2 regions of the Pseudomonas sp. FW300-N1A1 genome follow, and region 1 is predicted to be linked to the other one. Evidence: riboswitches for the same ligand, from Rfam matches in the RefSeq annotation. Region 1 holds a riboswitch; the other holds the start of a gene.
The links. Region 1 has a riboswitch for cobalamin ahead of AC3WQN_RS20430 (CbtB domain-containing protein). Riboswitches for the same ligand answer to the same signal wherever they lie in the genome.
Positions count from the first base shown of each region.

Region 2: another riboswitch for cobalamin. It lies ahead of cobO (cob(I)yrinic acid a,c-diamide adenosyltransferase); the one in region 1 lies ahead of AC3WQN_RS20430 (CbtB domain-containing protein).

Region 1 is NZ_JBYTBK010000035.1:44,294-47,687, reverse strand. Features, by position in the region: gene cobM (precorrin-4 C(11)-methyltransferase) at 1-241, opposite strand, end outside; gene AC3WQN_RS20440 (cobalamin biosynthesis protein) at 322-735, opposite strand; gene AC3WQN_RS20435 (CbtA family protein) at 732-1,433, opposite strand; gene AC3WQN_RS20430 (CbtB domain-containing protein) at 1,445-1,636, opposite strand; cobalamin riboswitch at 1,735-1,956, opposite strand; cobalamin riboswitch at 2,122-2,332, shown strand; gene cobW (cobalamin biosynthesis protein CobW) at 2,433-3,394, shown strand, end outside.
Region 2 is NZ_JBYTBK010000058.1:9,732-13,125, forward strand. Features, by position in the region: gene AC3WQN_RS24120 (PQQ-dependent sugar dehydrogenase) at 1-463, opposite strand, end outside; gene AC3WQN_RS24125 (hypothetical protein) at 527-1,111, opposite strand; cobalamin riboswitch at 1,266-1,503, shown strand; gene cobO (cob(I)yrinic acid a,c-diamide adenosyltransferase) at 1,585-2,196, shown strand; gene AC3WQN_RS24135 (cobyrinic acid a,c-diamide synthase CobB) at 2,207-3,394, shown strand, end outside.

The DNA.
Region 1 (3,394 bases):
CGGAATGCACGCGGGCCACATCCTGGTCTTGGGCGTGGGCGGACTTGATCAGCTCGATGATCTGTTCCAGATGCAACTCGGCACTGTTGACCACCAAGTGCGCCTGATGGCCTTGCAGTACGGCTTCGGGCACCAGTGAGCCGGCATAGATGATCACCGGGCAACTGCGGATCAGCCGCTGGCCCTTGACGGTGATCAGTTCCGGGTCGCCGGGACCTGCGCCAATGAAGTAGACGGTCATGGCCGGCTCCTGAGAAAAAGAGGTCAAGGCAGGCTTCAGATGAAGTTTGCTCATGATCGAAGGGGCGATTATCGGGGATTTTACGCAGCGCAGGCCAATGCAAAGGTCGCCTGGGCGTATTTCTGTCGGCAGATCAGCAGTCTGGCTGGGGCCTGGGCCAGTTGTTCGGCCAGGGCCAGCGCGGCACTTTCGGCCACGCCATAACAACCGGTGCGCTCAAAGGCGATTTCCGAGTGGTGGCTCAGTTGCGGCTGGTAACCGGCCAGCTGTTCGCTGCTGAAGTACATCATCGGCAATCCCAGCTGCGCGGCCAACTCGATCAGGCCCGGCTCATCTCGCTTCAGGTCGATGCTGGCCAGGGCCTTGATCGCCTGCAACTGGATGTGATGGGCCTCCAGTGCCTGGTCAAGCAATGCGCGCAGCGTACTCGCCGGGCAGCCGCGCTGGCAGCCCAGGCCAACCACCAGGGTCGGCGCTGCGCGGTTTTCACTCATGCGTCGTATCGACCTTCGCTTTTGCGGCGGAACAACCAGGCGCTGATCAGGCCTAGGGCCAGCCAGAAAACCATGTTGGTCAGCTGCGAAGCGATGTTGAACTGGGTTTCCAGGGCTTCGGGCGCCAGCATCGAATGCACCTCCGGCTGCGGGGCGCCAATGACGTGGGGCACGGCCAGAATCGCGGCGCCAAGGATTTTCAGCAGCCCGTTCTTGCCGAACACGAGCAGGGCGATCCCGGCTGCGGTCGAGGCGGCAGTGCCGATCCACCAGATCTGCCGTTGGGCCAGATCGGCCGCGGCAGTGCCCGGCAGTTCAGGCGGCAGGCCCAGGGTCGGTGCCAGGACGAAAGTGGCGTAGCCAGCCAGGCCCCAGAGCAGGCCCTGGGCGGTGCGGCGGGGCGCGCGCAAGGTGTAGAGGCCGGCCAGCATCAGGGCGAAGCCCACGGCCACTACTAGATTACCGCCGGTGGTTGACAGCACGCGCTGCCAGCCGTCTTCCGGGGCCCAGGCCTCGGCATCGTGAGTGTGAGCGGCCACGGCGCCTTCGGCGTGTTCATGCACTTCGGTAGCCGGAGCACTTTCGAAGGTTTCGGCCTGAAGAATCAGTGGCGCGACCCAGAAGCTTTGCAGCAGGGTGAGCAGCAGGGCGGCCAGCAGCCCGGAGAAGCCTGCGGTTTGCGCGATTCGCTTGATCATGTCGGCAGGTCTCAATGGCACGGGAAGGCGGCGCTGTGACGGGTATCGTGGGCCGCGTTGTGCACTGCTTCGATGTGCGAGAAACCGGCGAAGTACACCAGGCACGCGCCCAGGATCGAGGCGCTGACAGCAGCAACGAGGCGTTGGCTCAGGGTGGTTGTGGTGCTGGCGGTGGCGTGGCGAGTGCTGCTGATGATCGACATGGCGCTTCCCTCTGGTCAGTCAGGGGTGAATCGAGCGCATGCAAACCCCGCGAGCGGGGCACGCAGAGGCTACAACAGCGCCCGCCCACCGCGGGTTTGTTTTCTATGTGTTGCGGGCCGGTCTCCGGGCTCACGAGGGGTTGGCAATCGCCATACCGGCAAGCATCACCTTCCCATGCCGCTTTGGCACAGTGGATCTGATGCTTCGCTCGCTTACCGTTGCGGGGGCAGCACCGGACTGACATGGCTTGGAGTAAAGCACATGATTCACCGGTTTCCCGTTTCACCCTGTGAAGGGCACCCGTAACAAGGCGTGTAGGAGAGCATGGGCGAGGGATTCGCGTCAATTAGCATGGGTTCTCAAAGTACTCCTTCGCGGGCAAGCCCGCTCCCACACTCGACCGCGTTCCTCCGGTGGGAGCGGGCTTGCCCGCGAAGGCGTCCGAACAGCCACCACAAGACGTTGACCCGCCCCGATGCGATGCGTAGCCTTGCGCTTTCGAGGTTCTTCGGCGCATGCGTCGAAGCTAAGAAGGGAACGCGGTCAATGCCGCGGCTGCCCCCGCAACTGTGAACGGTGCTGTTTCTGCCAGGCCACTGCACGCTTGATCCCAAGCGGCGGGAAGGCGCAGAAGCCGCCAGTCGAAAGACCGGCCCACCGTCAGCCAGGAGACCTGCCTCGACACAGATTCTCACTACAACCGGGCGGGGTGATCCGGTGGCGAACTCTTCCCGCGCGCGTCTGCGTTGCCGGTTCTCGTCCCGTATGCCCGCCACCAAAGCCAAAGGGCATCCGATGAAAACACTGGCCAAACTCCCCGTCACCATCGTTACCGGTTTCCTCGGCTCGGGCAAAACCACCTTGCTGCGGCACATGCTCGATAACGCCCAGGGTCGGCGCATCGCGGTGATCGTCAACGAGTTTGGCGAACTGGGTATCGACGGTGAAATCCTCAAGCAGTGCGCCATCGGTTGTACCGAGGAAGAGGCCAGCGGTCGCGTGTATGAACTGGCCAACGGCTGCCTGTGCTGCACCGTCCAGGAGGAATTCTTCCCGGTGATGCGCGAGTTGGTGGCCCGTCGCGGCGACCTCGACCACATTCTCATCGAAACCTCGGGCCTGGCCCTGCCAAAACCGTTGGTCCAGGCTTTCCAGTGGCCGGAAATCCGCAGCGCCTGCACGGTGGACGCCGTGATCACCGTGGTCGACAGCCCGGCCGTGGCCGCCGGCACCTTCGCCGCCTTCCCGGATCAGGTCGACGCCCAGCGCAAACTGGACCCGAACCTGGACCACGAATCGCCGCTGCACGAGCTGTTCGCCGACCAACTGGCCAGCGCCGATCTGGTGATCCTCAACAAGGCCGACCTGATCAACCCCGCCGACCTGGCCCGCGTGCGCCTGGAAGTCGCCGAAGAGCTGCCGCCAGCGGTGAAAATCATCGAGGCCAGCAGCGGTCGCCTGCCGCTGGACGTGCTGATCGGACTGGGTGCCGGCTCCGAAGAGCACATCGACAGCCGCCACAGCCATCACGATCACCATCACGACGGTGATGACCACGATGACCACGACCACGATGCCTTCGACTCAATTTCCATCGAGCTGCCGCAAGCCGACGAAAGCCTGCTGCTGGATGCCTTGACCCAACTGGTGGTCCAGCACGGCATCCTGCGGGTCAAGGGTTTCGCGGCGATCCCGAACAAGCCGATGCGGCTGCTGATCCAGGGCGTGGGCAGCCGTTTCGACAAGCACTTCGACCG
Region 2 (3,394 bases), on a different contig from region 1:
GGGAGTTGAGGTGTTCAATGAACGGGGTGCGGGTTTCGGCGTGGCCGTCGTGGTCGGCGTCGCGCAGCAGGGTGATGCGGTTCGGGCTGGGCACGCCGGCACCGGCGCGCGCCATGATTTTTTCGGTGATCCAGCCGACCACGCCTGTGCCGTCATCAGGCTTGGCTGGGGCGTTGGTTTCGGCCACCAGCACATCGCCATTGGGCAGCACATACAGCCAGCGTGGGTGTTCGAGCCCTTTGGCGAATGCCACCACCTGGGTGCCGGGCGCGGCAATCGGCTTGGCACCGCTTGGCCAGCCCACGGCGGGGGCGATGTTCACGGTCGGGATCAGGGTCTTGTTCGGCGCCGACAGCGTGGGTGAAGGGCCGATGCCGTCCGACACTTGCAGGCTGGAGGTTTCCCCGCAGGCGGCCAGGCCTGCGGCAAGGGTGATAACCAGGGCGAATCGAGGCTTGAACATGCGGGCTTCTCCATGAGTGCATCCCTTCAGTCCAGAGGAGCCGGATCGCCTTGAGGTTCAGTCTCAGCTACGGGCCTCCTTGAGCAGCACGGCGATACCCGGATGATAGTAGCCGGCTTCGTTGCGCAATTTGCGATAAGCGTAAGGAAAGTACCAGGCCACGGCGCAGCAATGTTCCTTTTGCAGGTCGTCGACCATGTCCTGGAGTTCTTCCGGTGTGGCGCTGTGCTGGAGTTTTTGCGGGGCGACGAACAGGCAACCGATCTTCAGCTCGTTGGCATAGGCGATGGTCTTGGCATCGCTGGCAATGTCCAGCAGTGCCTGGGTGAGGTTCAGCTGGTTGACCCGTGGCCAGCGTTGTGTGGCTTGAAGGTAGGCGCGTTGCTCCTGGTTGGCGATGAGCAGGTCGACGCGGCCATTGCGCTTGCCTTCCTCGATCTGCTTTTTGCTGGGCGCCTGTTCCAGGGTGACCATCTCCGCCATCCAGGCCGCGGCTGAAAGCAGGCTCAGGTTGGCGCGTTCATCAAACCAGTAGGGGCTTTCGTTATCGCCGCGCACGGCGTTGTAGCGATCGATACAGTCAAACCAGCGCTCCAGTACCGGGCGTAGAAATTCCAGTTTCGGGTTACTGATGATCATGCCTTGCATGGTGCTCGCCCTTTTTATTGTGGTGTCAGGTTGTGGCTATTTGATATCACTGCTTTAAGTCTGGCACAACAAGGGCGTCGGTTTATTGATCGGGGTCTGTTTCTGTCGCGGCATGAGCCCGGCATTAATTGACGCTCCACCCCCAACCCTCTAACCTTCGCGACTTGTTTCAGGTGCTCGGTGACCCTCTGGTCGATCGAGTGAAACAGGGAAGCCGGTGAGGGTGCGCTCTTTGACAGAGCGGGCAACGATCCCGGCGCTGCCCCCGCAACGGTAAATGAGTGAAGATCGCGCCTTGAGCCACTGTGTCGACGTTCGACATGGGAAGGCGCGCGGTCCGGCCAAACCAGCCGCTCATGAGCCCGGAGACCGGCCTGATCCATCCAGCGGCATCACGGTGGGCGATGCCAGGCTTCCTGCCGTCTGTATCCATGCCTGCCCGCCGTTATCCAGCCTCAACGGAGAGCTCCCCCATGACTGATTCCCCTGATCGTGACGAACGCCATCTGGCGCGCATGCTGCGCAAGAAAGCAGTGATCGATGAACGCATTGCCAACTCGCCGAACGAGTGCGGCCTGCTGTTGGTACTGACCGGTAACGGCAAAGGTAAAAGCAGTTCGGCGTTCGGCATGCTGGCCCGGGCCATGGGCCACGGCATGCAGTGCGGCGTGGTGCAGTTCATCAAGGGGCGTAACAGCACGGGCGAGGAATTGTTCTTCCGACGCTTCCCGGAGCAAGTACGCTTCCATGTCATGGGCGAAGGGTTTACCTGGGAGACCCAGGATCGCCAGCGCGACATCGCGGCCGCCGAAGCTGCCTGGGCGGTATCCCGGCAGTTGCTGAATGATCCGGCCATTGGCCTGGTGGTGCTCGATGAACTGAACATTGCCCTCAAGCATGGTTACCTCGATCTGGATCAGGTGCTCAGCGACTTGCAGGCGCGCCCGCCGATGCAGCACGTGGTCGTCACCGGTCGTGCCGCCAAGCCGGAAATGATCGAGCTGGCGGACACCGTCACCGAAATGGGCATGATCAAGCATGCGTTCCAGGCCGGGATCAAGGCGCAGAAGGGTGTCGAGCTGTGAGCCTCTTCCTATGAATAGCCGTCGATACTGCCCGGCGGTGCTGATTGCCGCGCCGGCCTCCGGCCAGGGCAAGACCACCGTCACCGCTGCGCTGGCCCGCTTGCATCGTAATCAGGGGCGCAAGGTCCGGGTGTTCAAGTGCGGCCCGGACTTTCTCGACCCGATGATTCTCGAGCGCGCCAGCGGTGCGCCGGTGTACCAACTGGACATGTGGATGGTCGGCGAGCAGGAAAGTCGCCGGCTGTTGTGGGAAGCGGCCGCTGAGGCCGACCTGATCCTGATCGAAGGGGTCATGGGGTTGTTCGACGGCACTCCGTCCAGCGCGGATCTGGCACGGCATTTTGGCGTCCCGGTGCTGGCAGTGATCGATGGTACCGCCATGGCGCAGACGTTCGGTGCGCTGGCCCTGGGCCTGGCGCGTTATCAGCCGGACCTGCCGTTCGCCGGGGTGCTGGCCAACCGGGTCGGCACCTTGCGTCACGCGCAGTTGCTCGAAGGCAGCCTGACCGAAGGCCTGCGCTGGTACGGGGCCTTGTCCCGGGAAACCGGTATCGAGTTGCCGAGCCGTCACCTGGGGCTGGTGCAAGCCAGTGAGCTGAACGACCTGGACCTGCGCCTCGACGCCGCTGCCCAGGCCCTGGCCAGCAGTTGCGAAGTGGCATTGCCCCCGGCCGTCGAGTTTGCCGCGCCCGATGTGATCGCCGCCGAGCCGTTGCTGGCTGGTGTGCGCATTGCCGTGGCGCGCGATGAAGCCTTCGCCTTTACCTACGGTGCGAGCCTGGACCTGCTGCGGGCGATGGGGGCTGAGTTGCGCTTCTTTTCGCCGATCCGCGACCGCGAGTTGCCGGAGGCTGACAGTGTGTATCTGCCGGGTGGTTACCCGGAGTTGCACCATGTCGCCCTGGCTGAAAACAGCTCGATGCTCGACGCCATCCGCGCTCACCATGGCGCCGGTAAACCGTTGCTCGCAGAATGCGGCGGCATGCTGTATTTGCTCGACTCGCTGACCGATGTCGAGGGCACGCGGGCGGCGCTGGTGGGCTTGCTGGCCGGTGAGGCGGTGATGCAAAAGCGCTTGGCGGCATTGGCGCTGCAGGCGGTCGACCTGCCCGAAGGCTCGCTGCGTGGCCACACCTATCATCACTCGTTGACCCGTACCGAGCTCGAGCCGATTGCCCGTGGCCTGAGCCCCAACGGC